Regions from separate parts of the Pedobacter sp. UYEF25 genome, predicted to be linked through region 1. Evidence: riboswitches for the same ligand, from Rfam matches in the RefSeq annotation. Region 1 holds a riboswitch; the other holds the start of a gene.
What was found. A riboswitch is a leader RNA that binds a small molecule or an ion and turns the genes downstream of it on or off. The one in region 1 is predicted to bind cobalamin.
Positions count from the first base shown of each region.

Region 2: it holds a riboswitch for cobalamin, as region 1 does, so the genes downstream of both, ACVWYG_RS18325 (TonB-dependent receptor) here and metE (5-methyltetrahydropteroyltriglutamate--homocysteine S-methyltransferase) in region 1, are expected to answer to the same signal.

Region 1 covers NZ_JBSSEL010000001.1:40,604-44,753, forward strand. The annotation lists gene ACVWYG_RS00165 (glycosyl hydrolase family 95 catalytic domain-containing protein) at 1-308, shown strand, start outside; gene ACVWYG_RS00170 (SGNH/GDSL hydrolase family protein) at 373-1,227, opposite strand; gene ACVWYG_RS00175 (Lrp/AsnC family transcriptional regulator) at 1,436-1,897, opposite strand; cobalamin riboswitch at 2,069-2,235, shown strand; partial or broken gene metE (5-methyltetrahydropteroyltriglutamate--homocysteine S-methyltransferase) at 2,478-4,150, shown strand, end outside.
Region 2 covers NZ_JBSSEL010000030.1:4,008-8,157, reverse strand. The annotation lists gene ACVWYG_RS18330 (YncE family protein) at 1-703, opposite strand, end outside; gene ACVWYG_RS18325 (TonB-dependent receptor) at 718-2,751, opposite strand; cobalamin riboswitch at 2,850-3,042, opposite strand; gene ACVWYG_RS18320 (serine hydrolase) at 3,135-4,150, shown strand, end outside.

The DNA of each region.
Region 1 (4,150 bases):
TCGCAGAAATGCTAATCCAAAGTCAGATGGGTGCAATACAATTATTGCCTGCGCTACCAGATCAATGGGTTAATGGCCAAGTACAAGGATTAAAAGCTAGAGGAGATTTTGAGATTACTAATTTAGAATGGAGAAAAGGCACAGTTGTAAAATTTGTGCTAAAGTCTTTAGCCGGTGCCGATTGTACGTTGCTTAGTAAAACTGAATTAAAAGCAGGCTTTCTATATTCGAAACAAAAAACTGATGTGAACTTTGAATACAACTTCAAAACACAAGTTGGAGCCACATATACTTTTACTGCGCTGTAGATGGCCGCTTCTGAGGTTATTTTAATTTATCGTTAAAGGCAGATTGAATGCTATCTTGATCCTTTTACTCTGAGGAAATGTCAAGTTTCTTAAAGGCCTGCACTAGTTGTTTGGCGATGATTTTATTTCCTTTATCGGATGGATGCAACCCATCGTATGCAACATTTACAGCATTAGGCGGATATGGATAGTCGTCTGTTTTTGGGTTAAAAATCATGTTTGTCGACTGTGGAAATTTAAAATTTTCATAAGCTCCTGTTTTTTGGTTTTTCAATCGCTTGAATTTCATCAAATGCTTTATAGCAAGAGCAGGTTGATTATAAAGATCTACAACGGGGAGCCCTTCATATCTACCAATTGCCAAAATCGCATTCGCAAATTCCTCCAGAGATTGTCCATTTTTCTTTTTATACGAACCATATGCGTTGTTATTAGGATCTGAGATATAGACAAAATCTACGCGTTGCATTGGTGTGATCAAGACTATTTTAGCTATTGGATTTAGCGCACGAACCTTATCAATGATGATGCGGAATGATCCAAATAGGCACGTATTTCCAACATTCGTTTTATAATCTTCCAGCTTACCAACCGGCCTACCGGCCCACCAATCATTTGTGCCTAAAAATATCGAGTAAACATCTGCCTTAACTAGCGCTAGATTATTAATATGTTCTGCAATTCCGCCAGACGTCCATCCGTTATGGCCTTGATTTATGTAATGCATAGCCGGCAGTTGATCAGTTACGCGCGTTAGATATCCCTTACTTACGCGATTTCCAGTTTCATCCAGATGATCGTTTAAATACGTAATCGAATCGCCAATGGCAACCCAACTTATTTCTTTCTCCCTAAAAGAGCTAAATAGCGAAATGACCAAACAGAAAATCAGGTATTTTTTAATATTTTGATGTGTCATGACAACTTAAAAGTTTGTTTATAAAATAAATGAATAGAATCTTCGGCTAAAAGGTGATTAAGATAATGGAAATCTTCTAAAGCGATAAAAAACTAAAATCGATTGTTAGAACAGCTAATTTACTAAGAGCTTAATTGCCCTTCAACCTTCTGAATTCGTGCTGAACAATTCTTTGAAGGTACACTTTCACAGCCAAAATGTAATAATTCTAAAAATTAATGTTGTGGGAATTTTTGATTTCAGCCATCACAAAAGTACTGTGTGTACTTCCAATACTTTCGACCGACCCTAACTTGTTAAAAACAAAATCTTGATAGTTCTTCATATCTTTTGCATATACTTTTAGAATAAAATCATACTCACCAGATACATTGTAACATTCTACCACTTCATCAATACTTAGAATATCCTCTACAAACTTATGACCAATGGTTCTATCGTGTTGTTTGAGTTTAATGTTGCAAAAAACGACAAAACCTTTGTTAAACTTTTCCGCATTTAACACGGCGATATATTTTTTAATATAGCCATTGTTTTCCAGTCGCTTTACGCGTTCGAAAACAGGCGATGGTGATAAATTTACCTGTGCAGCGAGCTGTTTCGTGGTGAAACTAGAGTTGTTACCCAATATTTTTAACAGTAGTAAATCAGTTTCATCACATCCTTCCATAGAATAATTTTCTTTTTATTAGGTAAATCTAACAAACATATCGACATAAAATCCTTAATTTATATAAATTAAAAGAATTTTAATCTTTTTAAAATATCTAGTGTAGATTCTATATCCACAAACCTATCTTTGAAAAGATTTAAAAACTTAGTACAATAAATAGTTCTTTATAAATTTCTAAATCGAAAAGGTTTTACCAAGTGTAAAACAAAAGGGAATCGTGTGTAAATCACGAACTGTCGCGCAACTGTAAGTAACACAATTTTTAGCCGGAATTTGATAATGCTGGAATGAAAAAAGTTACAAGTCAAGATACCTACCTATTTCGAAATGACGATGCTTTCGCGATTTGAAGCTTGAAGTCAGACAAATGCATAATGCAGGGCAGAACCTTTAATGGCTTCAGCTTGCCTGGTATTCTATACCCGCGTTTTTCTACTCCAATTTTTACAACAAAAAGCATCTACAGTTTATAAACAAGGTTTAAAATAATTATTAACCGTTTAAAAAATAAAAAAAGATGCAGACACACAACCTTGGTTATCCACGCATTGGCAACAATTGAGCTTTAAAAAAAGCAAGCGAGCACTATTGGTCAGGTAAAATTTCTTTGGCAGATTTACTACAAAAGGGTAAAGAAATTACCGAACAAAATTGGCAATTACAGCAAGAAGCAGGAATAGACATTATTCCCTCAAATGATTTTTCTTACTATGACCAAATTCTGGACATGTCGTTAACAGTTGGTGCCATTCCAAAACGCTATAACGAGGTGGTCCTTAAAAAAGCAAATAATGAGCTGGATTTATATTTTGCGATGGCGAGGGGCTATCAAAAGGATGGTTTAGACATTACCGCGATGGAAATGACCAAATGGTTCGATACCAACTACCACTACATTGTGCCCGAATTTTTTAAAGATCAATCCTTTAGTTTGTTTTCCGATAAAGTTATTACAGAATTTGTTCGTGCGAAACAATTTGGAATTATTAGCAAGCCTGTAATCATAGGTCCAGTTTCTTATCTGCTGCTCGGCAAGGCAAAAGAAGCTAGCTTTGACAAAATTGATTTAATTAGGAAATTGTCACCAGTTTATCTACAGCTTCTTGGCGAACTAAAAAATGTAGGCGCAGAGTGGATTCAATTGGATGAGCCGTTTTTAGCTTTAGACATCGACATGAAAGCAAAAGAGGCCTTTATTTTTGTTTATGCAGAAATTAGAAAGCAATTTCCTAACCTTAAAATATTGGTGGCAACTTATTTTGAAGGAATAAAAGATAATTTAGTTCTCGCCACCAAGCTTCCGATAACAGCTCTACACATAGACCTTGTTCGCTGTCCTGAACAATTAGATGATGTGTTAAACGCCATTCCTCAAGACCTGATGTTATCGCTTGGCCTCGTAGACGGGAGAAATATTTGGCGAAACGATTATGAATTATCGTTATCTATGCTGAGGAAAGCTTCAGAAAAACTTGGATCGCAACGCCTACTAATTGCCCCTTCTTGTTCTTTACTTCATTCGCCGTGCGATCTAGATCTAGAAACCGATGAAGGAACACTAAAGCCAGAGATTAAGCAGTGGTTGGCCTTTGCCAGACAGAAATTAGATGAAGTCGCTGCACTTAAAAATTTAATGTCGGCGACTCCGGATGAACTCACAAATGCCAAATTTGCGGAAAACAAGCAGGCCACCAAAGCGCGCAAAAATGCTACATTAATACATGATGAAGCGATAAAACAGCGTATTCATGCCCTTACGGAAAACCATTATAAACGTTTAAGTACCTTTTCCTCAAGAAAAAAAGTACAACACAAAATCTTAAACCTGCCGCTTTTTCCAACAACTACGATAGGTTCGTTTCCGCAAACATCCGAGGTTAGAACTTGGAGGTCGAAGTTTAAAAAAGGGGAAATTACACGATCCGAATATGAGGCACTATTGAAGAAAGAAACTGAAGAAACCATTCGCTGGCAAGAAGAAATAGGCATCGATGTGTTGGTACATGGTGAATTTGAGCGGAATGATATGGTGGAATATTTTGGAGAACAGTTGAATGGTTTCGTTTTTACCAATAATGGCTGGGTACAAAGCTATGGCAGCCGTTGCGTAAAACCACCTATCATTTATGGCGACATTAGCAGACCAAAAGCCATGACAGTTTACTGGACTAAATTTGCACAATCTTTAACCAAAAACTTGGTAAAAGGGATGCTCACGGGTCCGGTTACCATCCTACAATGGTCTTTTGT
Region 2 (4,150 bases), on a different contig from region 1:
GAGAATTAACGTAAACGTCCCCATACTGATCTGCCTTTAAGTGAAAAAGATTTACAGCAACGTCTATTTTTTTTATTTCAATATTCGAGGTCAAATCAATCACAGAAACCGTACGGTCATAATTAGGAGCGTTTAAACCTCCCGAGTTTGCAACATAGAGTTTTGTGCCTACTACCGCCATTTCTTCTGGCTGGCTGGCAACATTAATCTTTGTTTTGATTACGGCTGTATTTGTAGTATCGATAACAGCGACAAAGCCATCGTAAGAAGTGATGTAGGCAAAGTTTTTATAAAAAGCGACGAACCTTGGGTTGTGAATGTCTAATTTACCTACCTCCTTAGCCGTACTGGCGTTTAATATTTCCACTTTGTTGCTCCCGTTCACTACAACATACATCTTTGAGCCGTAAATCTTTATGTCATTGCCGCTATCACCCAGCCCCAAAGTTACTGTAGGATTTGCTACGCTAAATATATTGCGTGTATACAGTCCAGACGCAAAATCATAAAAATCCAAAGATGCTTTATTTGATCCGAAATTCCCTTCATTGAGCACATAAAGTCCTTTCATTGCGCTCGATGGATTTTCATAGCCGTTGGTGACATCGTCCTTTTTCGGCTGCTCTTTTCTACAGGCAGAGACGGATGCCAATAAGAATACAGCGGAAATAAGGCCAATTGAAATTTGTAATTTGTTCTTCATGATTTTTAGATTTTTTAAAAGTTTGATTTTAATGTAATTCGATAATTCCTTCCCGGCATTGGATAATTGAGGATCACATCATAATATTGATTAAAGACATTATTTACCTCAGCATTTAGCGCCAACTTAGCCGAATTGAGCTTAAAATACGTTCCAACCGTTAAATCGTGGGTATACCAAGGTTTAACATAGTTTGCAGGGATATTTGCATTTTGGCTATACCGCTCGCCGGTATATATGTAGCCATAATTGAAGGTAATCTTCTTATAATCGACAGATAATCTAGCTGTTCCACTATTTACGGGAATGTATGGAATCTGATCCCCGTAGTTGTAGGCAGTGGAACTGATATCAATCGCTTTTTCAAAAGTATAATTTATGCTTGCAGTCAGTTGCAAATCTTTTCCAAGGTTAAAAATAGTTTGGATGTTTGTTTCGATCCCTTTTATACTTACTTCGCCAATGTTGAAAATGCTCCACCGAGCTAAATTATTCCCTGGAATGGCAACAATCTTATCTTTCACTTGATTAAAATATGCATCGACTTGTATTGAAAAATACCTTAAGCGTTTTTGAACAGGTGCTTTGTTAAACGTGAAACCAAGGTCGTATTGACGCGTGTATTCAGGCCTTAGATTTGAATTGCCAACAAACGAATAATATAGATCGTTAAATGTTGGTAGTCGAAAAACAGATTTGTAAAAAGAACGTATCCGAAAATCGGGTGAGCTGAACGGTTGCAAACTTGCCAAAAGCGCTGGGCTAAACTCTTGCTTATCAGGTGCAGCAAGCCCTAACTTCACGTCGTCGTGTACCAAAGTAGTAAGCAGGTTGCCTTGAAATTGGACCTTTTTTAATTTTATGGAACTCGCCACCGCGATCAATCCAGTTTGCCGGGTTGGGTAAGCAAAATTATATTGACTCGCTTCTAGCTTTTGGAGGCTAAAATCGGTTGCTAAAGAAATTTGCCAAATTGGCGATAGTTTATAGAGATTTGTAGCAGATAGATAGTATTCTTGCTCGGTGTAACGATTGTCTAAAATACCACTATTAATTTTTATATCCGGATCGGTATAGCGTAAAAAGCTGTAAGCGTATTTTACATTGAGCAACAAATTGTATTTTTGTGTGAGGTTATTGTGATAAGAAACTTGTACAAATGTGTTGTCATCCCATTGCCGTTGGGTAAATGAATATTTATTTGAAACAATTGCGCCAGGTAAGCCTCTAGCCGAATTATAGTTAAATATCTTTACGTTCCATTTGCTACTGTCGGCTGAAGTTCCAAAAAGCGTTGCTTCCACACGTAGCGACTTTACATCGCCGTTGTCTCTAACTACTGTGGTATCATATTCGTAATCTTTATACCTAAATTTATATTTGCCGTTTGCCTCCAAGTAAGCGGCATTAAAGCCGACAGCTAGTTTTTTGTTAATTCGTTGTGTATAGTTTACACTTGGATTAAGCAGACCAAAGGAACCAGTTTTTATCGATGCGTTCGCTTGATAAGATTTTCCGTTTACAAACTTTGGCTCAGCGGTTTTTAAATAAATTGCACTTGCTGAGGCGTAACCTCTTGCGGGAATTAACAAATCTGGCTTTTGACCTACATAAATCGAAACTTCTTCTAAATTATCCAAAGAATATTTACCTAGATCTACTTGGCCGTTTTGAGCATTTCCAAGCTGAATGCCATCGTAAAAAACTGAAGTATGGTTGCTGCCCATACTTCTAACGTTTATGGTTTTTAAACCGCCAATTCCGCCGTAATCTTTAAGTTGTACACCAGAAAAAAAGCGCAATGCATCTGCAACAGAAAGACTATTTAACCGATTAAGCGCTGCTCCATCCAAAATTTGAACTGGAACTGGAGACTCATTTATTTTAGCTTTCTTAAATCGGTTGATCTCGACATCCTTTAGTTGTTTACCTTTTAAAGAATCGGTTTGGGCGACCACATTTTTTGGCACAAGAACTCCGAATCCAAAAAGGAAGAAAAAAACTAAAAAGTATTTGATGTTTAAATTAACACCGATTTTTAAAGTCATTCTGATTGTGAGTTTTCCCCACAGCCAACAGATTAATAAAAGAAATGAAAATACGAAAATCGCAATTACTTCACTCCTAGCTTCAATCCACGAAAGCTATGAAATATAATACCATGGCAGGTCTCCTGACTTGCTCCGGATTTTTCGGCCTTCCCATCTGCCAAAAGGCAAACAGTGGCGAAAGATTGAAAAATCTTCTGGAGCTTACAGTTGCGGGACAGTTGCAGAATTAAACTGCATTCCCTTTTAAGTCTGAGTTTAAGCTCAGACACCAAAAGCGACGCAAAAGTAGGAAAAAAAAGTGAATCAAGAGAATCAAAAAAAATTCGATAGAATAGCTATCCAAAATTGCTATTTTAGCCAGTAATCAAAACAAAGCAGAAATGAAAAATAGTTTGTTTCTAATCTTCCTTTTTATGAGTTCTTCTATCATGGCGCAAAAAATAGACACGACATTTTTATCAATGCTAATGAAATCAAAGCCAGCACTTTTCGATTCCATTTTAAAAACTGCCGATCATAAGCAAGTCCAACTTTTATATACTCAGATAAATAGAGATGCGCAAAATAGACCTCATTTTAAAAGTTTTGCGTATCATTTAGATCCACACCACTACTTTTATCCAGCGAGTACGGTAAAATTAGCAGCGGTTATATTTGCATTAGAAAAAGTAAATGCGCTCAAAAAAACCGGCATTACTATGCACAGTGAAATGATTACAGACAGCGCCTTTTTTGGTCAAACCAAAGTTCTTACAGATACGAGTGTTGAAAACGGCAAACCGAGTATTGCACAATACATCAAAAAAATACTGCTTACAAGTGATAACGATGCTTTTAATAGGTTGTATGAATTTATCGGCAGGGCAGAAATAAATAAAAAATTAGAGCAATATGGATTAAAAGACAGTCGCATTTTAAATCGCTTGGCCATAGGCGACGCAGGCGAATCATCGAGACATACCAATCCGATAAACTTTTACAACGGAGATAAATTAGTTTACACTAAACCAGCTGAATATGATCAGAAAGACTATCCCTTAATGCTTAATCGGATGTCAGTTGGCAAAGGGTACATGGATAACAAAGAAAAACTGGTGCATAAACCTTTCCGTTTTATCGATAAGAATGCCTTTTCAATTGCCGATCAGCAAACGCTCATGCGGAAACTTATTTTCCCGGATGCCTTCACAAAAAAAGACCGTTATAACCTCAATGCCGAAGACTATAAGTTAATTTATACTTACATGAGCATGTTTCCTACAGAAAGTAGGCATCCAACATACAATGCTTCAGAATTTTGGCCTACTTATGCAAAAATGATTTATTTCGGCAGAGAGAAAATGGCACACCTTCCGCCCAACATTAGGATTTTTAGCAAATACGGCGACAGCTACGG